3 regions of the Salinicoccus sp. CNSTN-B1 genome follow, and region 3 is predicted to be linked to each of the others. Evidence: riboswitches for the same ligand, from Rfam matches in the RefSeq annotation. Region 3 holds a riboswitch; each other region holds the start of a gene.
The links. Region 3 has a riboswitch for thiamine pyrophosphate ahead of ACYF68_RS11045 (thiamine phosphate synthase). Riboswitches for the same ligand answer to the same signal wherever they lie in the genome.

Region 1 (7,592 bases), 1.3 Mb from region 3:
CTTTTATTTTGTCCCATGTGTCATCATTAGCATGATTACTTGTCTGGCCACAGCCCCCTAACACAAATAGGAGACATCCAACGCCTACCAAACACCCCTTTAAACGCAACTTTCTCCCCTCGTTTCTAACACGTTTTATAAAAATTAACACGAATATTGTAAATGCTTTATGTCTTTAAAACAAGGTACTTATCACTTATTGTCAACAACATTAATAACTATACGCGATAAAAAACGGGGGCGTCAATAATTTTGTGTAAATGACCCTATCCCTTTTGAATTTCGTCAGCCAGTGTTTACTTGTTTAAACTTGTTCCTCCAGCGATTCAAACATCTGCAATAATTCCTGGTTTTGCCTTTTTGAAGCCTCTGTGGCACCGCATACCGAACTTATGGTTATATTTCCCATGATTTTTCACTATTTCCAGTGCTGAGAGAGCGATTCTAAGGCAAGTTAGTAATTTTAGATGGATAGTTGTCCATTAAAATGCGCTGTATGCGCCCAGATTTACAGAATATCGTTTACTTCTAATCCAGATGGCGATTTTTGTTTCGCTTCTGACTTTTCTTTTGAATTCTTTTGAGGGTACTGCTCTTGTGCAATAGATTTTGCGATTTTCCAAGAAGAGATGTCTTTACTATTTGTAGCCTCTTTAGACAACTTATCTAGGACTCGTTCATACTTAATCTGATAATCGATTGTATCAAAATATGTGTCCTTATCTAAAACGACTGGCTGATACTGCATTTTAACATCGTGGGATTGAATATTCGTCAAAATGTCATTAAAATCTTTCACCTGATGCCACGATTTCAAATCACTCGGTTCGCCCAGTTGTTCAAAATTTTGATGTCTCGGAGAAGCAACAAAGTTTTGAACGGTGCGATCACTTTCTCGATGTTCGATTTTATTGTTGATGTGTTCCAACATGAAGCTTTCTCCGCCGACATCACTATCTACCGCAAACACCACATTTTTTGGCGGTTGTTTGGTTTCTTCATAAATCTGTCCGATAGCATGATAATATGTCTGTGGTTTTAACCCAGTCATCGAAACCAGCCGTGCATTTGGCGGATTGTACATACTGACATGGCTTAATAAATCAATCGAGGATTCAAACACATACAGATTTTCCGGCCGTCCATTCGTAATATTGAAGCCCTGCTTTTCATCCGAATTTTTGACGACTTGTTTAAACCGTTTATCAGGTTGAGTGCCTTGCTTATCCATGCCGACGACTTCTTTATTTTTCGCCCACAAAAATACGACATTGTTATTGTGATCTTGCTGTATGAGTTTTTTATCAATGAGTGTATCTACTAAGTCTTCATTGATGCCCCGTTGATTAACGAGGTAATCTTTTGCGACGGAAGTATCTTCCGACAGCTCATCTGGCCGAAAGACAAAGGGTTCTTGTTCTTTATCGATATTGACTTCTGCGGTTTGGTACTCCTCATTTAAAGTGAGTTCTTTAATGGCACTTCTAAAGCTATAATCATGAACACTTCTTAAATAATTGATCGGATTTCCCTTTAAATCTTGTGAGTTCCAGAAGAATGAGTTATTTTGCTTATCAATCACAAAACTGTCATGTTCAGCGAGTTTTGCGTATTTATCCGATACGTGGATGACGACATCACCCTGCTTTTCAATCACATCAACGAGATCTGCTTTTTGAGCTTGATTGACCAGTTCCTTTGGTATCGGTTTTCTTTCTTTAAACAGTTGCTGTATCTATTTTTGAGAGTATTCTTTCATAGTCCTTCTCTCCTCTTTTTTAAGGATCGCCGATTGTAAAATTAAGCTAGACACATAAAGAAAGCCACTCGTGATACACTCAAAATGTATTTCCGACCAAAGAAATCATAGGAGTGATCACGAATGACCTACACCCATCTTAGCACGGATGAACTTGTAATTATAGAATCTTATTTCCATCAGAATGCCTCTGTATCAAAGATTTCAGAACAGATTGGCCGAGCACGTCAGACCGTCCACAATGTGGTCACTTTCCTGAAAAACGGTCACACCGCATTGGATTTCTATAAGCGCTACAAGGCAAACAAGCAGCGTTGCGGTCGAAAACAGACGGTGCTGTCGAATGATCAACGCGCATATGTGGCAGAAAAGGTCGCGCAAGGATGGACGCCGGATGTGATTGTCGGTCGCCGTGAACAGCCGATCAACTGCTCCAGCCGCACATTGTACCGCATGTTCAAGCGCAAAGACTTTGATGTTTCCACCTTGCCGATGAAAGGAAAGCGAAAACCCAACGGCCATAAGGAACGCCGTGGGAGACAGGCTTTCAGACGGAAACTCTCTGACAGAAAGACGGACTACCCAGCATTCAAAGAAGAATTTGGACATCTGGAAGGCGATACCATTGTCGGCATCCATCATAAAAGTGCCGTTGTGACACTTGTAGAACGGCTGTCGAAAGTGATCATTACCCTCAAGCCCGAGGGCCGGACTGCAAAGGATATTGAAACAGTCATCAACGCATGGTTCCATCAGATCCCCAGAAATGTGTTCAAATCCATTACTTTCGACTGTGGTAAGGAATTCTCAAATTGGCAGGCAATGAGCAACCGAAATGATATTGATATTTACTTTGCCGACCCGGGCACGCCTTCCCAAAGAGGATTGAATGAACATTCCAATGGACTGCTTCGGAAAGACGGCCTGCCCAAGCATATGGATTTCAACACAGTGGATCAGAGGATGGTTGCTTCAGTAGCCTCCAAGAGAAACCACATACCCAGAAAGTTTTTGAACTACCAGACACCGCTGGAAGCATTTATGAGTTACATGAATGTAGGCAGGCTGTCTAGCTTATTTTGACAAACGAAGAAATGAAAAATAACATATACAGGGGCCATTTCCATCAATGAACGACCCCTATATAATAGTAGAAACACGTTCAATATACTGCCGGACCTCATTAGAATTTTTTTGATTCACTTGGATGAGAAGTCCTGCTCAGCTTATTCAATAAATTTCAAAGTATTCACTATTTACTTGACGTATCTCTTAGAAGTACTACAATGATATTAAATAGAATAAATTTGCACTAGGGGCGTTTTTGTAAACTGAGATGAGGATAACCTCAAACCCTTTGAACCTGATCTAGTTAAAACTAGCGTAGGAAAGTGTTACTTCGATACAGCTAAATATCTATGCCTTTATAGGTGTATATAATTCGCTCTCGATACGTAACCTTCTTACGAAGGTTGCGTATTTTTTTTCTAAAATAGAGGAGGTATTTACTTGGCAAGGACAGTTTTAGTAACAGGAAGTGGCAGAGGTCTTGGTAGATGCATCGTAAAAAAATTGAGTGAAAAAGGCTTTAATGTCATCATTAACTACAATCGCAGCAAATCAGAAGCAGAAGCGTTGCAAAAGCAAATCGGACCCCAAGCAATTTCTATTCAGGCAGACGTTACAAATAGGAAAGAAGTTGAACAGTTAGTTAAAAAAGGGACTGAACATTTTGGGCAGATTGATGTTGTAGTAAACAACGCACTCGTAAACTTCAAGTTTGACCCAACTACTCAAAAAGCATTTAAAGATTTAACCTACAAAGATTATGAACAACAACTAGACGGCACGTTAAAAGCCGCGTTCAACGTATCACAAAGTGCCCTCCCCAATTCCTAGAGCGAAAAGAGGGTGCAATCATTAGCATCGGAACGAATCTATATCAAAACCCTGTGGTACCATATCACGAATATACAACAGCAAAAGCTGCTTTAATTGGGTTCACCAGAAATGTTGCAGCAGAGCTTGGTCAGCACGGCATCCGAGCAAATATCGTTTCGGGCGGATTATTGAAGACAACAGATGCAAGTGCAGCCACAACACCTGAAGTATTTGATTTAATCGCACAATCCACACCATTGAGGAAAGTCACATCCCCTCAAGATGTTGCGAATATGGTGGTTTATCTTTGTTCCGAAGCAGCAGATGGTATTACGGGGCAGAACATCACGGTGGATGGCGGCCTTACTATGAACTAGGGGGATATATTATGATTAATCCGAAACAGTTAAATATAGGAGTTTTATTGTATGGTGTAGGACATCATCAGGCAGCATGGATGACAGCAGATTCGAGCATAGATGAATTTACGACAATTGGATACTATGAAAATTTGGCGAAGATTGCTGAACGTGGAAAATTCGATGCGGTATTTTTCGCAGATGCACAAGCCTTCCCTGCTTATAGTGCTACGGAATTGCCAACGAGTTATTTTGATCCAATAGTTGTATTAACTGCCATGAGTAATGTCACAGCTAACGTTGGACTTGTTTCAACTATTTCGGGAACGTTTAATAACCCGTTTACTTCAGCAAGGCAGTTACTCACACTGCAGCATATAACAAAAGGACGTGTGGGCTGGAACCTGGTGACATCAATGTCCGATTACGAAGCACAAAATCACAGTATGCTGGAATTACCGGAAAGAGCAGTGCGTTATAAGAAAGCAGATGAATTTGCAGAAGTCATGGATAAATTATTTGAATCGTGGTCCATTGATGACTATAGTCCAGACAGAGCGAACAATAAAATCACCAAAAACGATAACATTCAACCGTTCAACCATAATGGAGATTACTTCCAAGTAAAGGGGCCATTAACCCTGCCTTTAGGAAAGGAAGGAAAACCGGTTGCGATGCAAGCAGGGGCATCAATAGAAGGCGTGGCACTTGCTGCGAAATATGCCGATGCAGTCTACTCAGTTGCTTGGAACTTAAGACAAGCAAAAGCCTATCGTGAGAAATTAGATCGGGCAATAAGAGAAAGTCATCGGCCAGACTGCTCAATCAAAGTGTTTCCAGGTCTAGTGACTTATGTGGGTAAGACAAAAGAAGAAGCACAAGAAAAGAAAGCGAAATTAGACGATTTACTGCCAATTGATACTGCGCTGAAGCAACTCGAATTCTTTGTTCAGCAAGACACAAAATCGTGGAAACTCGATGAAAAAGTCCCTGCATTGCCCCCAATCGAAGAATTCACAGGCCCAGTCGGGCGTTATCAAACTGTGTTAGAAATCATAGAAGACAGAAATCCGACAGTCCGTGAACTACTCGGTTACCTAAACGCTGGAGGCGGACACTTGACACTTATTGGTACGCCTGAAGAAATTGTCGATGAAATCGAAAAATGGATGAAGGCAGGTGTCGCAGATGGTTTCAACTTGATGCCGCCAACACTCCCAGGCAGTCTGGAAGATTTTGTTGAATTCATCATTCCAGAAATGCAAAAGCGCAAAATTTTTAGAAGAAATTACAATGGAGAAAACTTAAGAGAAATGCTATCATTATATTAATATTTCAATTTTTATTTTGAAGTACCGAAAATTTTCAACTTTCCAGGTACTTTAAGTTTTGAAAGTAAATTATTTGATAAATATTAAAAAAATCACTGTTTTATAATAAACTGTGATTCACTTCTTTACTTTCACTCAAGGAATTTAATAATAAGAAAATATCTGCATTTTTTCTATCACTTTAAAAAATTAGGTTGGATCTAATAAGGAGGAGGGTTATGATGCCAGAAGAATGGGGATTTTTGAATACAGGACACAACAATGCGGCTACCAATATGGCGATTGATGAGGCTTTATTAAATTGGCATAGTAGAGGAGTTATCCCCCTACATTAAGATTTTACGGTTGGTCAGCACCAAGCCTATCCGTAGGAAGACTTCAAAGAGTAGATAAACGGATTGATTTTTCTGCACTTGAGCGATATAACTGCGATTTTGTTCGGCGTTTGACGGGCGGTAGCGCCGTACTTCATGATGATGAGCTAACCTATAGTATTGTCGTGACGGAGGATCATCCCTTCATACCCACATCTGTTCGTGAAGCGTACCATATTTTAACAAGAGGGATCTTAGAAGGGTATCGTAATTTGGGCATACAAGCTGATTATGCTTACCCATCGAGAGAAGAAATAATTAAAGGCAGATCATCGGTTTGTTTTGAACAGGCTACTTACTATGAACTAATTATTGATGATAAAAAACTTTCAGGCAATGCTCAAGTACGTAAAGATGATGTCTTACTACAACATGGCTCAATTCCAATGAATATTAATGAAAAAATGTTGTTTGATCTTTTCCTTTTTCCATCTGAAAGAATGAGAGAGAAAAAGCGTACTTCTTTTTATGAAAAGGCCATCGCTATTAATGCGATTACAAATCAAAATTACACATACGATATGTTAGTGGACGCTTTTTATCATGGCTTTCAAACTGGCTTGGATGTCAAGTTTAAACCGATGACATTGACCGATGCACAGTGGGATGAAATCAATCAATTGGCAAAAAGCAAATACGCGACCCAAATTATGAATTAAAACAACTACTTGCATTATATCAACTACTGAAGGAGTGTACTTTCGATGTCTAAAAAAGAAGAGTACCTGCGTAAACCTAAATGGCTAGAAACTAAAATCAATACTAATGGATCATACTCAGGATTAAAGAAATTGATGCGAGATAAAAAATTAAATACGGTATGTGAAGAAGCAAGATGTCCAAATATTTATGAATGTTGGAGCGAGCGTAAAACTGCTACATTTATGATTCTTGGTGATACATGCACACGTGGGTGCCGATTCTGTGCGGTTAAAACAGGAATGCCGAATGAATTAGATTGGAATGAACCAGAACGTGTCGCGGATTCTGTACAAATAATGGGGTTGAAGCACGTGGTTGTTACAGCCGTCGCTCGAGATGATTTAAAAGATGGCGGTGCGGCGGTTTTTGCTGAGACAGTCCGGGCGATCCGCAGAAAAAACCCTGGTTGCACCATCGAAATTTTACCTTCTGATATGAAAGGTGATTACGAGAGCTTGCATACTTTAATGAGCAGTGAACCAGATATTTTTAACCACAACATTGAGACTGTGAGAAGATTGACTAAAAAAGTACGAGCTAGAGCAATGTATGATAGGTCACTAACCCTGCTTCAGCGTGTGAAAGAGGTTGCTCCTGACGTACCAACGAAATCAAGTATTATGGTGGGCTTGGGAGAAGAGAAAGAAGAAATCATTGAGGCCATGGATGATTTACTGGAAAATGATGTGAATATTATGACAATTGGTCAATACTTACAACCGACGAAAAAACATTTGCGGGTCGAGCGTTATTACCATCCTGATGAATTTGCGGAGTTAAAGCATATTGCACTATCAAAAGGTTTCCGTCACTGTAAGTCTGGGCCACTTGTCCGTTCTTCTTATCATGCAGATGAGCAAGTCAATCAAGCATCAGCACAGCGTCGTATTAACTATATGAAAGGCTATGAAGCCCAGGAAAACTCGCAGGTTGACTTTACATTCAGGTGATAAACATAGTGATTATGAATACCTGTAATTATTCTGTTTCAACAAGTCAAGAATTCTCTTTCGGTGTGTGGTTCAGGCAGTTCCTTTTTCCGGCGTACTCTGAAAGACCTCGTACCCTTTAAGGTGTTCCTGAAGGAAAAATGCCAAACTGATAAGGTCTGACGTACTGTTCATCTAAAGTATGTCAGACCTTATATTTTCTTCGTTTCCTCAAAGGTTTTTCAAAGAAAATGAGG
Region 2 (7,592 bases), 1.7 Mb from region 3:
CTGGCTTGTAGCTTTCAATTGACCACGATTCAAATAATTTATTCATGACTTCAGCAAATTCATCCGCTTTCTTATAACGAACGGCTCTCTCAGGCAATTCAGGTATACTGTGGTTTTGTGCTTCGCGGTCGGTCATTGATGTCACTAGATTCCATCCCATGCGTCCTTTTGTTATGTGTTGCAGTGTGAGTAACTGTCTTGCTGTGGTAAATGGGTTATTAAATGTACCTGAAATAGTTGAAACTAGTCCAACGTTATCTGTGACTTTACTCATAGCAGTTAATGCAACAACTGGGTCAAAATAACTCGCTGGTAATTCTGTTGGACTATCTGCGGGGAAGGCTTGTGAATCTGCAAAAAATACGGCATCAAATTTTCCGCGTTCTGCAATTTTTGCCAGATTTTCATAATAATCAATTGTCGTGAATTCATTGACACTCGAATCATCTTCTAACCATGCTGCCTGATGATGACCCACACCATACATTAAAATTCCTATATTTAACTGTTTAGAATTATTCATAATATATACCGCCTAGTTCATAGTAAGTCCGCCGTCTACCGTGATGTTTTGTCCTGTAATCCCATCTGCTGCCTCAGAACAAAGATAAACAACCATATTAGCAACGTCTTGTGGTGTTGTTACTTTTCTCAATGGTGTGGACTGTGCGATTAAATCAAATACTTCTGGTGTTGTGACTGCACTTGCGTCTGTTGTTTTCAGTAAACCGCCAGAAACAACATTTGCTCGGATACCATACTGTCCAAGTTCTGCTGCAACGTTTCTGGTGAATCCAATTAAAGCAGCTTTTGCAGTAGTGTACTCGTGATATGGTACTACAGGATTTTGATATAGATTCGTTCCAATACTGATAATTGCACCGTCTTTACGTTCTAAAAACTGTGGTATTACACTTTGTGATACGTTGAATGCAGCTTTTAGTGTCCCGTCTAACTGTTGCTCGTAATCTTTATAAGTTAAATCTTTAAATGCTTTTTGAGTGGTTGGATCAAATTTAAAATTAACGAGTGCATTGTTTACAACAACATCAATCTTGGCCAAATGTTCAGTTCCTTTTTTAACTAACTGTTCAACTGCTTGACGGTCTGTAATGTCCGCTTGAATCGCAATGGCTTGTGCTCCAATTTCTTTTTTTAACTTCTCCGACTCTTCTTTACTGTTGTTGTAGTTAATTATGACATTAAAGCCTTTTTCACTTAGCGCTTTTACGATATAGCTGCCAAGTCCTCTTCCGCTTCCCGTTACTAAAACTGTCCTTGTCAAATAAATCACTCCTATAATTTTTTAGAATTTCGTTTGTCAAAATAAGCTAGACAGTTCTTTCTCACCCATGTAACCCAAAAAGACTTCCAATGGTGTACGATAGTTCAATGATTTTCTTGGGATATGGTTTCTTCTGGCGGCAACCGATGAGATAAAAGCTTGGTCGACCGTGTTGAAATCCATATCTTTAGGCAGGCCATCCCTTCTGAGCAAGCCATTGGAATGTTCGTTTAACCCCCGCTGTGATGGTGTGCCCGGATCGGCAAAGTAGATGGATAGATCATTTCGATTGCTCATCGACTGCCAGTTGGAGAACTCCTTGCCACAATCGAAGGTGATGGATTTGAATAGGTTTCTAGGCATCTGTTGACACCATGTATTAATGGCAGACTCAATATCCAGTGCGGTTCTGCCTTTGGGTTTTAATGTGATGATGGCTTTTGACAGACGCTCAACCAGCGTGATGACCGCACTCTTGTGACGGACACCGACAATGGTGTCGCCTTCAAGGTGGCCGAACGCTTCATTGAAAGTGGGATAGTCATCCACTCTTTCAGAGATATTACGCCTGAAGGCTTGTCTGCCCGGCGTTCCTGATGGCCATTCGGTTTTCGCTTGCCCTGCATTGGCAGCTTGGCCGCATCAAAGGTTTCCCGTTTGAACATCCGATACAGCGTGCGACCCGAGCAGTCAATTGGCATCTCCTGCCGGCCGACGATCACATCCGGTGTCCAGCCCTGAGCGACCTTCTCTTCGATGTACTTCCGTTGACTGGTCGGCAAGACACTTTGTTTTCTACCACATCGCTTCTTATTTTCTTTATAGCGCTGATAGTAGTCGATGGCGGTGTGCCCGGCCTTGAAATGCGTGATGACATTGTGGATAGTCTGCCGGGCACGTCCGAGCCGTTTCGCAATCTGAGCCACGGTAGTTCCGTGTCGGAAATAGGCTTCTATGAATACTAATTCATCCGTGGTAATATGGGTGTCGGTCATGCATGATCACTCCTATGATTTCTTTTGTCGGAAAACCATTTTGAGTGTATCATGTGTGACCGTTTTATGTGTCTAGCTTAATTTTACAATCGGCGGAATAAAAAATACGCAACCTTCATAGGAAAGTTACGTATCGAGAGTAATTTATATGCCCACAAGGACATAGATATACAACTGTATCGATGTAACACTTTCCTACGCCAGTTTTAACTAGATCAGGTTCAAAGGGTCTGAGGTTACCCTCATCTCAGTTTATAAAAACGCCCCTAGTGCGAATCTATTCTATTTAACCTCATTGTAGTACTTTACAAAGATACGTCAAGTAAATCACAAAACGATCATGGAAATCATCAGTGTAAATTCCATACCGTATTTTTTGGAGATTTTCGGAATGAACGGTGAGAACAAACCAAAAACGCCGAGCAGCAGAATATTCATAAAACCAACCATAGTAGTGCTTCTATTCAGTTCTTCGGTAAAGAATGGTACAAGCAGCCTGGCAGGAGAGATTGGCGATCTTAAAGTCGCACCAATCAGTACAATTGCAATAAACAATAAAATAGAATAAATAAAACGCTTATCTATTTTATTTGAAGAACCCCTCCATACAATAACTCCGGAATCTTGAGTTTCATCAATTTGTTTCCGTCTCATATCATACAATCCTCAGTAGGTGTACATTACTGGAGAATTTTTGCAGAAAAAAAGCCCGCTCGGTCAGCGGGCTGAACTTTTAGTTTTCAAATTTGGCCATTTTATTCGCTTTTTCTTCATACTTAGGGAATTTATCTTTCAGCCATAATACTAACAATACGAGCAGGTAAGCACCAGCAGCTGTTGCAAGCAGGGTATACATTATTGTGCTGAATTCCATGTTAAATGCCTGGCCGAAAATCGCATCTTTAAAGCCGGACACGACGAATGCCATCGGCAGGAATTCATAAAGCGTTTGATAGAAATTGTTTGCAGTTTCTATCGGGAAAGTTCCGCCGCTTGATGATAACTGTACAATCAGCAGTACGATTCCGAGGAATTTGCCGAAGTTGCCGAATATCATTACCAGCAATCCTATAATGGAAATGGAAACGAGTGACCATACAAGCATCGCAAAGTAAAATCTCCAGTGGCTGGCAATCTCAATCTGCATTATCCAGACAATTGTAGCATACAGCAGAGTTGTAATGATTACCGAGTGAGATAAAAACAGCAGACCGCGGCTGAGCCACTGGCTGAATACATTTTTCTTATTTTCGAATATTTTATTCATCGGGTAAACAACGTTAAATGTAATAGCTCCGATATACAGACTGACTGCAATAACTAACGGTGCAAAACTCTGCGCATAGTTTTGTGTATCCACCATGGACTCAATATCCAGGTTAACAGGACTTGCAATCGCTTCTGCTCCCTCATCAGTGAAAACAATATTCTGTTCTTCTATGTCCGCAAGCAGCTCGTTAAATCTGGTATCAACCTCTGTAAGTGATTCTGCCATTTCGCTGGAGCCTGCTTTCAACTCGCTGATACCGCCGTTCATTTGCACAATACCTGAATTCAATTCAGAAGCGCCGCCAGCAAGCTGTGTGCTGGATTCATTTAACTGGCCTGCTCCATTTTCAAGTTCTGACTGTGCACCTTGAACCGGCTGTGCGTAATTTCCAAGCATTGGTGCCAGCTGAGTGATCTGTTCTGTAAATTGCTGTTCACCATTATACAGTGTTGCTGCTCCCTCGCTGACTTGCGAAGCGCCGCTTTCAAGGTCGTCTGCGCCTTCTGTTAACTGCGCTGAGCTGTCTTCGAGCTGGCCAAGTCCATCGTCAAGCTCGACTGCACCGTTCTTCAGCTCAGCAATGGCATCTTGTGCCTCATCACTCTGGTCGGACAAACTGCCGAGTTCGCTAATCAATGTTTTGGTATATGTTTCTGTAATTTCTTTTTGAACTGTCTCGACCAAGACTGAACCGACTTGTTCAGACATGATTGAACCGATGAAATTGAATCCCGGATTTGTCTTTAGTTTAAGGTTTACATTTTCCGGCGATTCGCTTAAGAAGGTCATGGCATTATCAGAAGCATCTGCGGGGATTTCCAGATATCCGTATGATTCTCCGCTTTTAATTGCTTCTTCTGCTTTTTCCAGAGTAGAAAATTGCCAGTCCAGCTGGTCGTTATCTTTCAGCTCAGCTTCGATTTCTTTTCCGAGCTCTATATCTTCGTTGCCAGCATCTTCATTTACTATATGGAACTGCATATCTCCTGTGTGGTCATATGGGTCCCACATTGCACCGAGAAATGTCAATGAATATATAACCGGAAACAGTGAGATGACTGCAAGAGATATTAATAACAACGGTTTTTTAAATACAAATTTAAAATCCTGTAACATTTAATCATCCTTCATTTTTTGTGTTAAAGTTATCGTACACGTTGTACAATAACTCATTATAAGGCGATTAAATTATTCTTCAATGGTTGATATATCTTTTTTTGTGGGATAACCAACACATTGTATAGAAAGGTTGTTTATTTTTGAAAAAAGATTTAAGAGTGCAGAAAACACTAAATGCAATTGACAATGCCATCATTACCCTACTTGAGAAAAAGTCGTTTGAAAGCATAACCATCCAGGACATCAGTTCAGAAGCCATGATTAACCGGGGAACATTTTATACTTATTATAAAGATAAATACGAACTGATAGAAAGTTATCAAAATTCGATGATGACGGATATTGAACAGCTGCTTTACAAAAATATTACAGGTAGCAGTTTTAAAGATGTGGATGAGAACAATCTTAACAATACTATTCTGAAAGTGTTCCAGTATCTTAAAGATAACCGCAAACGCGTACTCGTTATTGCAAATAGTCTCGGCAGCGCAGAACTTGCAAAATATTTTTCACAGCATATGTTTGATTTTTATAAAGTGAAAAGCAGAGAATTCGGTGTTGAACTGGATTCTGAAATATTTACTGATTATTTGATTACTTACATCACAAACGCCCATATTGGTATACTTTTAAAATGGCTCAAAGGCGGCTGTGAAGAGTCAATTGAAGTGATGGCAATGTTTATTGAAACATTTACGATAAATGGTGTATTCAAAACCGTGGGGATCTGATGCGCTGGGTAGTAATGGGCAACAAACGTTTTAAAATGGATATTAAACATGTCCTTGGTCATGTAACTCATAAGGCTGCAAAACGCATCAATACACCTGTGATGATTATCAAATAGCATAAAATGCCTGATTACTCGACTGGTAAGCAGGCATTCTTTGTAGTCCAGGAATGCAGTCAATTCGGTTTTCAGTAATGTGTTCACCGCCGTTTCCAGGTGGCTGCGGAAGATTTCTGTGACATCTTCTTTTTTTACTAGAGCCTGAATAATATCTGATGTAAAATGATCCATAAGGGAAGTCCTCTTTTCTTGGGGTGTGTTGTGGTGACTCAATTCTACAAGAAAGGGGCTCCCTTTTTCTATTTATCCATTTACACAAACTATTTTACGCTCTCTAGAAAGGGGCTGGGACATAAAGGTCCCTGAACACTAAGAAAAATGGCGATTCATCCCGATAAGCGGATGGATCGCCATTTTTTGTGTCTGTTTCCAAAGCAGTGCGCACCATTCGGGTGAACTTCCGGAGGTTCCCGGCCAATAATGCGAGGCCGATTTCGATTTTCATCTTGCGTCTCCCGCGGAGTGAAAATCGACGGAACGCCAAATTGGCCTTCAAATTGCCGAAAACCGTCTCGACATCTACCTTGCGCTGCTGATAGATGCTGCGGTGCCCTTCAACTGAAAGCTGCTTTTTCGCCTGGGCCCTGAAGTAGTCCAGGTTCATATTCTTTTGGATGCGTTTGGTGGTCTGCCTGTCGCTTCTGGATGCACCGATCATACAGTGGGCATCCGGTACAATCTTTTGATGCATACATTTTAAACGCCCGGGTGTAGCCATATTTGTCGGTCCGGTTGGCATAGCGTTCAAACCGGAGGGGCCGCCCGTCCGGGCAGATGTACATATCATTCCCATCATCATACGGCCAATTGTCCGGGTGCATTTCATCGGTTTGGTGCTTCTGCTTCTGTTCCTTATGGTATGTATTGTAGGGGATCAATGCCGTGCGGCCGTAATCATCCATGATCATCTCGTAATTGGACTCACTGCCGTAGCCGGCATCGGCCACAATCTTTTCAGGTAGATGCCGGAACACTTCAAGCATCGTATGGAGGAAGGGCTTCAATGTCCGCGTATCCGTCGGGTTCGGATAGATGTCGAATCCGAGCACAAACTGATTGCTGGTCGCAATCTGGAGATTATAGCCGGCCTTCAGCTGGCCGTTCTGCATGTGGTCGTCCTTCATGCGCATGAACGTGGCGTCATGATCGGTCTTTGAATAGCTGTTGCGGTCACCGAGTATCTCCAATTGCACTGTGTATTTCAGCTCCCGATCCCGCAGATCTGCGCATTTCTTCTTGGCCTTGCGGATGACGGACCGTTTGGACCGTTTGGCTTTTCTCTCTTCCACGGCTTCCGTCGCATCGATGGTCTCCGTCAGATCCGCCTCCACCGTCTCCAGCGCCTGGTGCATCGTGTGCAGGTGATCGGCCGTCACGACGGTTTCCGACTCTTCAAGGAGGGCGGGCACGATCTGCTCTGCATACAGCGTTTCATACATCAGCTTCGATTGGGCCCGGAGCTTCTCCTGGTGTTGCGCGACGCTTTTCTTGAAGACGAATGTATATTTGTTGGCATTGGCTTCCAGTTTGGTTCCGTCGATGAACAGGGCATCGGTGTCGATCAGACCATGCGCTTCCAGCTGCATTCTGAACTGGATGAACGCGGCCTGGATCAGTGCCGCCATATCGGGGTGCACCCGGAACCGGTTGATGGTCCGGTAGGACGGCCGCTGATTCTGGGCGAGCCACATCATCCGGACGCTGTCGGACAGGAGCGCTTCAATCTTCCGGCCGGAATACACGGATTGGGCATAGCTGCACAGGATGACCTTCATCATCATCCGCGGATGGTAGGATGCGGCGCCGTATCCATGCGCAAAGCCTTTGAATTCGGCGTCCGGGATGCTTTCTACCAATGCATTTACGGCAACGGCGATGTCATCGTCCGGTATCATGACCGACAAATCGAGTGGCAGTGTAATCTGGTTCATGTTATAATCTTTATACATAAGGCACCTCTTTTTCTGTTTGTGTGGTTACTTACATTATAAAGGGTGTCTTTTGTTTTGTCTTTTATTTATATACATAGGAATCCCCGGGTTAAAATCGTCATTTTAACCCGGGGATTCCGTT
Region 3 (7,592 bases):
ATATCCGGCTGATGCGTGGCCAGAAGTGCTTCTATATTGAGGGGTGTGATTTCTGTATACACCGCATCCACCTCGACATGCCGGTTGATCCGGCTGATCTTCTCTTTCAGCACATGCACTTTCGGGGACATGGATTCGGCATCATATTCATCATACAACGCTTGCCTGTGCAGGTTCGAGCATTCCACAATATCCATATCGATGATGGTCAGATGACCCGCCCCATACGGGCGAGCTGTTCCGCCAAATGGCTGCCCAATGCGCCAGCGCCCATAATCATGATCCGGTAGTCCATCAGTTGCTGCTGGCCGGCCTCTCCGAAGGGCGTGAACCGGACCTGCCGATTGTAGCGTTCCATCAGAGAAAACCCAGTCCATCAGCGGGACTCGATGCCTCGGCAGTATACTTCACCGGGATCCTTCCCGCTTCATAGCTTAATCTGCCCGCTTCTATCCCCAACTTCATCGCCTCGGCCATCTTCACCGGATCTTTTGCAGCAGAGACCGCCGTGTTGAGTAGCACTGCATCCGCACCAAGCTCCATCGCATGGCATGCATCCCTCGGGGAGCCGATGCCCGCATCCACAATGACAGGGATTTCAGCCTGTTCAATAATGTACCTCAGATTGAGGGGGTTGCTGATCCCCGCCCTGTACCTATCGGTGAGGCGAGCGGCATGATGGCATGGACGCCCAGTTCCTCCAGTTTTCTTGCCAGCACGACATCGTCTGAAGTATACGGACATACTGTATAGCCTTTTTGAGAAGTGTCCTGCATGCTTCATAGGTTTCGAGGGGATCGGGAAGTAGGGTCTTGTCATCCCCTATCACCTCGACCTTGATCATGTCGCACACACCCGCATGATCTGCAATCTCAGCGATTCTGACGGCCTCTTCAGCTGTCTTCGCCCCGGCTGTATTGGGGAAAGTGACAAAATTTTTCAGATCCACATCCGCCAGAGGACTCGGCAGATCCCTGTCGTAGAGGCTCATGCGTCTGACCGCGAAAGTGAGCACTTCCGTACCCGATGCCTCAATGGCCCGGGCCTGTATCGCTTCGTCTTCAAACTTTCCTGTTCCAAGCAGCAGTCTTGCTTTTAATTCAAACCGTCCTATTCTAAACATGTTATCCGCCTCCTACAAATTCCAACAGTTCCAGCCTGTCTGATTCTCTTACGATATATTCATTGAAATCCTTCTTCTTTACGAGCACATCATTGTATTCGACGACGATGCGCTCCACGTCCAACTCAAGAGATGCCAATACTTCTTCGATAGTCATCTCACAGTCAAATGTGAATGGATCCCCATTGATTGTACACTTCACTGTTTACGCCTCCTTTTGTTAATTGGAATTCCTTGAGCACTTCGGGCCTCTGATTTTTGATGACCCACTCCGCCACGAGTTCTCCGATGAGGGGGACAGCAGGATACCATTCCGGTAGTGGCCAGTGATGACAAAAAGGCCCGGCTCCAGCTCATCCATGATCGGCCTTTCGTCTGCGGTATATGGTCGGACCCCGACCATTTCTTCAACATCCGGCACGCGGCGAGGCAAGGTATATGCTCCTCTGCCTGCCGCTTCAGCCATTCCACGCCCGCATCCGAGACACCGACCGTAAGATCGTCGAAATAGCTGGTTGCACCGATCAGGAACCGATTCTTATTCTTCGGTACGATGTAGCACCCACTCGTTGTAAAAACCGTCTGTTCGAGCGCCAGGCCATCATGTTCGACGAGAAGAACTTCCCCTTTAACCCCCGTAACTGGCATGTCCGCCCTATATTCACCCAATAATTTCCCGCTCCATGCCCCGCCGGCGATGATTACTTTATCTGCATGTATCTCGCCGGATGAAGTGATCAAGGTATAGCCATCAGATTTTTTGGCCACATGGTGGACTTCAGTACGGCCAAAGCGGTCGATGCCCGATGCGGTGAGTGAGACAAGCAGTGCGTTTGTATATTTCCAGGCGTTGATCTGTCCGTCATCTGGTATATGGATGGCCCGGTTACGGTATGCCACTGCCCCCAGCGTCAAAGTCTCGAGTTCCGATTTGGACAATAGGCGGACCTTGGGATCCCGATAATGCAGAAAATCATATTGGGCGTCGAGACCCGGAATATCCTCCGCATGAGAGGCCATCTTGATCAGCCCGCTCCGTCTATACTCGATATCAATCCCATTTTCATCCATGAATTCCCGGCTCAAGGCTTCGAACTTATCCCTCGATGCGACTGCCAATCTGTATAGCGCGCTGTCCGCTTTAAATTCATTCTGCGCCCGAGCATGCCACCTGCTTTGTAGGAAGCGTGCTTCCCCGGCACATCACGGTCTATTACTGCAATCTTCATGCCTGACCGATGGAGTGTTTTTGCTATCGACATACCGATGACACCAGAACCGACAATTGCGACATCATACATCCTTACACCACATCCTTCTCACCGCCTTAATCTCTTCAATGCTCTGGTCCATGAATAATGAAATGGCACAGATACCGCTGAATCCGTCCGGCAGACTGTCTATCGTATAGTGGTTGATGCCGCCGATGGCCATTACCGGCATATCCATTTCCGTCGCCCGTTCCGTTTCTTCCCGGGACCTCGGCGGCACGCCCTTTTTAGAAGCGCTTTCAAAAACATGTCCGAAATGCACGTAATCCAGTCCATGGGACCGGGCCTTTCTGATACTTTCCACGGAATGTGTTGACATGCTTACAGTAACCTCTGGGTACTTGGCTTTATATGCATATGCCAACGGGTCGTCTTCCTTGAAATGGATTGCAGTGAGGTGGAAGGCTTCCAGCACACTCACATCACTATGGATAATCAACTTCTGTTTTGGAAAACCCTTATCCAACAGTCCATTGATGAACTGCTTCAGTTCTCCTGAATCCATGGGCGTCCTCAGCAACAGACGGTCGATGACAGGTGCTATGTCGATAAAGTGCCCCAAATCTTCAGCATTCAAAGTTTTGTAATGTGTAATCGCGATAAATATGGTTCCCACCCCAAATAAAAAAGCGTTATTTTTCTTGTAGAAAAATAACGCGTCAAGTTTCTTCAATTAACGTCACTTTCCTACGCCAGTATGAACTGGATCAGGTTCAAGGAATCCCAAAGTCACTACTTTGGTCTCAGCCTTTAACAAAGGCACTTCCAGTGATTTCGTTTCTTATTCAATTGATGGATCTTTCAGGCGAACTTTACTAGAGTATCGCTTTCTAATAAATATTCTAACCCATATCATTACATAATACAATCATTGGGATGCGGCCACTTTGTATGAAGAAAGCCGGAAGACCATTTGAAATCACACTTTCGAGGGCTTTCTCTGTGGCACTCACCCAATCGGGAATTGGCACAGCCTGTGCCATTATCCACCTTACCTACTCTGGCTGTAATGAGGGATCGGCCCATCCAAAGCTTTCTGTGCCTCAAAAAAGAAGGACTTCATGTTTTATCCAATCCAGATGGGATTTGTTTCATGACTGGCCCATCAGCGGCCGGTCAACTATGGATTAGGCCAGTATTGTATCAATATTAAAATAGTGGACGTGCTTTTGCACGCCCACTATTTTTCTGACCGTATCTTATTGACGCTGCTTCGCCCAGTTGATGATGCCGCCGGCGAGCAGGATGTCGAGGTCACGCCCTGTCAGACTGTGGTGGACAGTGATTTCTTCATCCGCGTCTTTCAGTCGGATGGTGAATGTGTCCGTATCCCGGATGGTCTGGTGGATATTGCGGAATTCCAGTACATCCCCTTCGCCAATCTTCTGGTGATCGGCCGGGTCATCAAATGTCAACGGCAGGATGCCGAAGTTGATGAGGTTCTGCAGATGGATCCGCGCAAAATCTTTGACCAGGACAACTTTCAGGCCGAGGTAACGTGGGGCGAGTGCCGCATGTTCCCGACTGGACCCTTGTCCGTAGTTGTTCCCGGCGACGATCATATGACCGCCTTCTTCACGTTTTTCTGCTGCCCGTTCGGTGTAGGTTTCATCCACTCCTTCGAAGACGAAGGAACTGATTTTCGGGATGTTACTGCGGAACGGCAACACCCTCGAGCCACCTGCCAGAATTTCGTCTGTAGAGATATTGTCTGCCATCTTAAGTATGACCGGCAAGTCGAAATTATCCTCTATTGGATCGAAATTCGGGATGGATGATACGTTCGGTCCTTTTTCCAGCTCGATGTTCTCTTTGTCCTTAGGCGGCGCCTCCAGCATCTCACCCTTCTTGACGGCAGCCGCCTCCGGAATTTCCGGATAGTCCATTTCCAGTGTCCGTGGGTCGGTGATGACACCGAACAAGGCAGAAGCGGCTGCTGTTTCAGGACTACATAGGAAGACACTGTCCTCTTTCGTGCCGGACCTTCCTGGGAAGTTACGCGGTGTCGTCCGCAAACTGTTTTGGCCGGTAGCTGGTGCCTGTCCCATGCCGATACAGCCGTTACAGCCCGCCTGGTGCATCCGTGCACCGGAAGACAGTAGGCTCGCGATATGGCCATTTTCGACCAGCTGCTGCAGCAACAATCTGGACGTTGGGTTGATGTCGAACGAGATGCCGTTGGCAATCGTTTTATCTTTGACGATCTCCGCCGCTATCGCAAAGTCACGGTAGCCAGGGTTCGCCGAAGAACCAATGTAAGACTGGTAGATCTCCTGACCGGCAATCTCTTCTACTGGTACGACATTGTCCGGACTCGTCGGTTTTGCGATCAGCGGAACCAACTCGGACAAGTTGATCTCTTCGTAGTCGTCATATTCTGCACCTTCGTCCGCCTTCAGTTCCCGCCACTCATCTTCACGCCCTTGCGTCTGCATGAAGCGCTTCACTTCCTCATCCGATGGGAAGACGGAAGTCGTCGCACCGAGTTCTGCGCCCATGTTGGCAATGACGTGACGGTCCATGGCGGACAGGTCATCAAGCCCCAGTCCGTAATATTCGATAATCTTGCCGACGCCGCCTTTGACGGTATGTCTACGAAGCATTTCCAATATGACATCTTTGGCGCTGACCCAGTCCGGCAGTTTGCCTGTGAGCTTCACGCCCATGATGCGCGGCATTTCCACATAATATGGTTCACCGGCCATAGCCATCGTCACGTCGATGCCGCCCGCTCCCATCGCAAGCATGCCCATACAACCGTTGGCACATGTATGACTGTCGGAACCGAGCAATGTTTTACCCGGAATTGATAACTCCTGCATATGCACCGGGTGGCTGACCCCATTACCCGGTCGGCTGTAGTGCACGCCGAACTTCTGCGCCGCACTGCGCAGGAACAGGTGATCATCCGGGTTACGGTGGTCATCCTGTATCAAGTTGTGGTCGACGTACTGAGCAGATACTTCAGTCTTCACTTCGTCAATATCCATCGCTTCCAGCTCAAGCATCACCATCGTACCTGTCGCATCCTGTGTCAGCGTCTGGTCGATCTTCAAGCCGATTTGTTCCCCAGGTGTCATATCCCCGACACCAAATGTTCTTTAATCAGCTTCTCTGCAACATTCATCTTCATGCATGTTTCCCCCTCAACCGATTTTATTTAATATAAAACACTCTATAATAGTATTATTCACTAAAAACTTACATTTAAACTGGATAATTGAACGATTATATTCTTTTACGATAAAAAACATCCTGCGACCAATGGTTTCTTGGTGACAGGATGTATATAGCTGAGAAATATTGCTTGTTATAGTTTGATGGGCGCGCTTTAAATCTCATTTCGCAAACTTTCATCTTCATCTTGTAGAAATTTCTCGCCCTTTGTTGAAATTGTCGTGCCCGCTCTCCCGACACGAACGTTCAGCAACCCCAATTCATTCAGAACATCAATCCTCAACCTGAGTTGCTGGTCTGACATTCTAATGCCGCCTGCTTCAAGGAGTTGCCTTATCTTTCCTCTACCATACGAAATATTTTCAGCCTTGCCCTGTTGGTATATTTTTAACATCTCAATGCTTTCAGCGAGGAAACCATGCTGCTCGATTTTTTTAACGATTTCTTTGGTATCTTCAGTTAGTTTATTTACATCTCCGTTATCACTATTGCTCTGTTTGCCCTTAAAGAAAATAGGCAAATCGTGAATCCCAATGAAATCCTGGTTCAAGCATGCGCAGTACGAGATTAGATTATATAGTTCTCTGACATTTCCTGGCCAATCATAATGATAGAACGAATCTAGTGCTTCTTCTGAGAAACGCATGCCCTCCTTATTCAGATGGTGCTTGAAAGCATCTATCAGAATAGGAATATCCTCTTTCTCTCCGCTATTGATGGGATGTTTAAAGTATATGAAGAAAGATGGGAGTAGAGCCTCTGGCTGAGGGTCCCGCCAGAATATAAAGTGAATGAATCCTCGAATGAGGAAGTGATTACTCGAATTTTACGTTTATGATTATCTGAATCTAGAAAGTTTGCCAGCTTATTTTGCATCAAATAGGGCAAACCCTCTATATTTTTAATATAAATTGTTCCATGTTTCTTCGCATTTAGCACACTTCCTCCCTTCTCCTTCTTACCAAATAAAGCTTCATCGATCATCGATTCATCCTTATCTAAACAGTTATAAATATAGAATGGGTATCTCTGATTATCCGATTCGTTATGTATCATTTCTGCCATCATCTGCTTGCCGGCGCCTGGTTCTCCTGTGATGTGGATAGTGTTCGATGTTTTAGCCATTTCTCCTGCAATTTTCAAGGTAGAAGCCATGACTGACGAATTGTAAGACACAGAGTCGAAATTTCTGTTCTTATTCTCATCGTAGACCTCTTCACGAGGTACTTTCATTTGATTGCTCGTCGCACTCACCATCGCCTTAATATAATGTTGCATCAATAAGGTGTATGCAATATCCAATTGGAAAATATTCTGTAAGTCCACGACCGTTTCAATGGAAATCACCCTCGGTCCGATATCCAATACTTTATTTGGAGTCTGTGGAACAAGGTTCGACTCCCCGGAGTGACCATGTAGTCAAAACTTCCAGTCACGTATTCTTCTCCAGAATATGGTATGAAGTTGTGGTTTGGCAGTATGTTCTTCAATTCCTCCACAGTCTCCCGGGTGGAATCAGGGTTGTCATTGACGACTACAAATGTTGAATAATCGTCAATCGTCATCAACTCTTTGAGCCGCACTATATTTACCGTTCTCTTGGCTACTATGACTTGGCAAGTTTCAGGCAGAAAGGGCTTCACGATCTTCTTGATCTCTAAAGATGATAGCAGTACCACATCCGAATTTCTGATTGTACCCTGTGTCAGGTCTTTCAAGGTTGTCCCCACAATTGTGACGTTCTGATTGAATATATCCTTCATCTGTTGCATTAAGAAATTCAAATTCTCCTCTTGAATGCCTATTATAAATAATCTCATACCTGCTTATCCCCTCATCGGTAAGTTCTCTATAACCTCATTTTACACTTTTCATCGATAAAATCATCCTAAATAAAGTTATTAATAAGTTTAATTAGGTTGTAATAGTATTTAATGAGTTGTATAATTCAACTATTCTAATAATTATGATTTTTAAAAGGAGACTCTTTATGTTCACTTTAATTAAGAATGGCGAAGTGT

Region 1: another riboswitch for thiamine pyrophosphate. It lies ahead of ACYF68_RS03120 (3-oxoacyl-ACP reductase); the one in region 3 lies ahead of ACYF68_RS11045 (thiamine phosphate synthase).
Region 2: another riboswitch for thiamine pyrophosphate. It lies ahead of ACYF68_RS01245 (IS30 family transposase); the one in region 3 lies ahead of ACYF68_RS11045 (thiamine phosphate synthase).

The regions. Positions count from the first base shown of each region.
Region 1 covers NZ_JBTWMN010000004.1:527,590-535,181, reverse strand. The annotation lists gene ACYF68_RS03135 (transporter substrate-binding domain-containing protein) at 1-64, opposite strand, end outside; gene ACYF68_RS03130 (DUF3991 domain-containing protein) at 509-1,657, opposite strand; gene ACYF68_RS03125 (IS30 family transposase) at 1,883-2,842, shown strand; TPP riboswitch at 3,064-3,166, shown strand; partial or broken gene ACYF68_RS03120 (3-oxoacyl-ACP reductase) at 3,269-4,017, shown strand; gene ACYF68_RS03115 (NtaA/DmoA family FMN-dependent monooxygenase) at 4,029-5,330, shown strand; partial or broken gene ACYF68_RS03110 (lipoate--protein ligase family protein) at 5,552-6,363, shown strand; gene lipA (lipoyl synthase) at 6,409-7,356, shown strand.
Region 2 covers NZ_JBTWMN010000004.1:198,308-205,899, reverse strand. The annotation lists gene ACYF68_RS01255 (NtaA/DmoA family FMN-dependent monooxygenase) at 1-523, opposite strand, end outside; gene ACYF68_RS01250 (3-oxoacyl-ACP reductase) at 536-1,285, opposite strand; partial or broken gene ACYF68_RS01245 (IS30 family transposase) at 1,322-2,280, opposite strand; TPP riboswitch at 2,456-2,558, opposite strand; gene ACYF68_RS01240 (hypothetical protein) at 2,608-2,934, opposite strand; gene ACYF68_RS01235 (YhgE/Pip domain-containing protein) at 3,014-4,666, opposite strand; gene ACYF68_RS01230 (TetR/AcrR family transcriptional regulator) at 4,810-5,400, shown strand; partial or broken gene ACYF68_RS01225 (universal stress protein) at 5,409-5,516, shown strand; partial or broken gene ACYF68_RS01220 (IS256 family transposase) at 5,553-5,690, opposite strand; partial or broken gene ACYF68_RS01215 (IS1182 family transposase) at 5,794-7,468, opposite strand.
Region 3 covers NZ_JBTWMN010000004.1:1,873,337-1,880,928, forward strand. The annotation lists partial or broken gene ACYF68_RS11025 (ThiF family adenylyltransferase) at 1-358, opposite strand, end outside; partial or broken gene ACYF68_RS11030 (thiazole synthase) at 358-1,123, opposite strand; gene thiS (sulfur carrier protein ThiS) at 1,125-1,325, opposite strand; partial or broken gene ACYF68_RS11040 (NAD(P)/FAD-dependent oxidoreductase) at 1,288-2,424, opposite strand; gene ACYF68_RS11045 (thiamine phosphate synthase) at 2,417-3,010, opposite strand; TPP riboswitch at 3,062-3,171, opposite strand; partial or broken gene ACYF68_RS11050 (aconitate hydratase) at 3,594-5,527, opposite strand; gene ACYF68_RS11055 (AAA-type ATPase lid domain-containing protein) at 5,726-6,217, opposite strand; gene ACYF68_RS11060 (sigma 54-interacting transcriptional regulator) at 6,253-6,804, opposite strand; gene ACYF68_RS11065 (hypothetical protein) at 6,915-7,343, opposite strand; gene iadA (beta-aspartyl-peptidase) at 7,562-7,592, shown strand, end outside.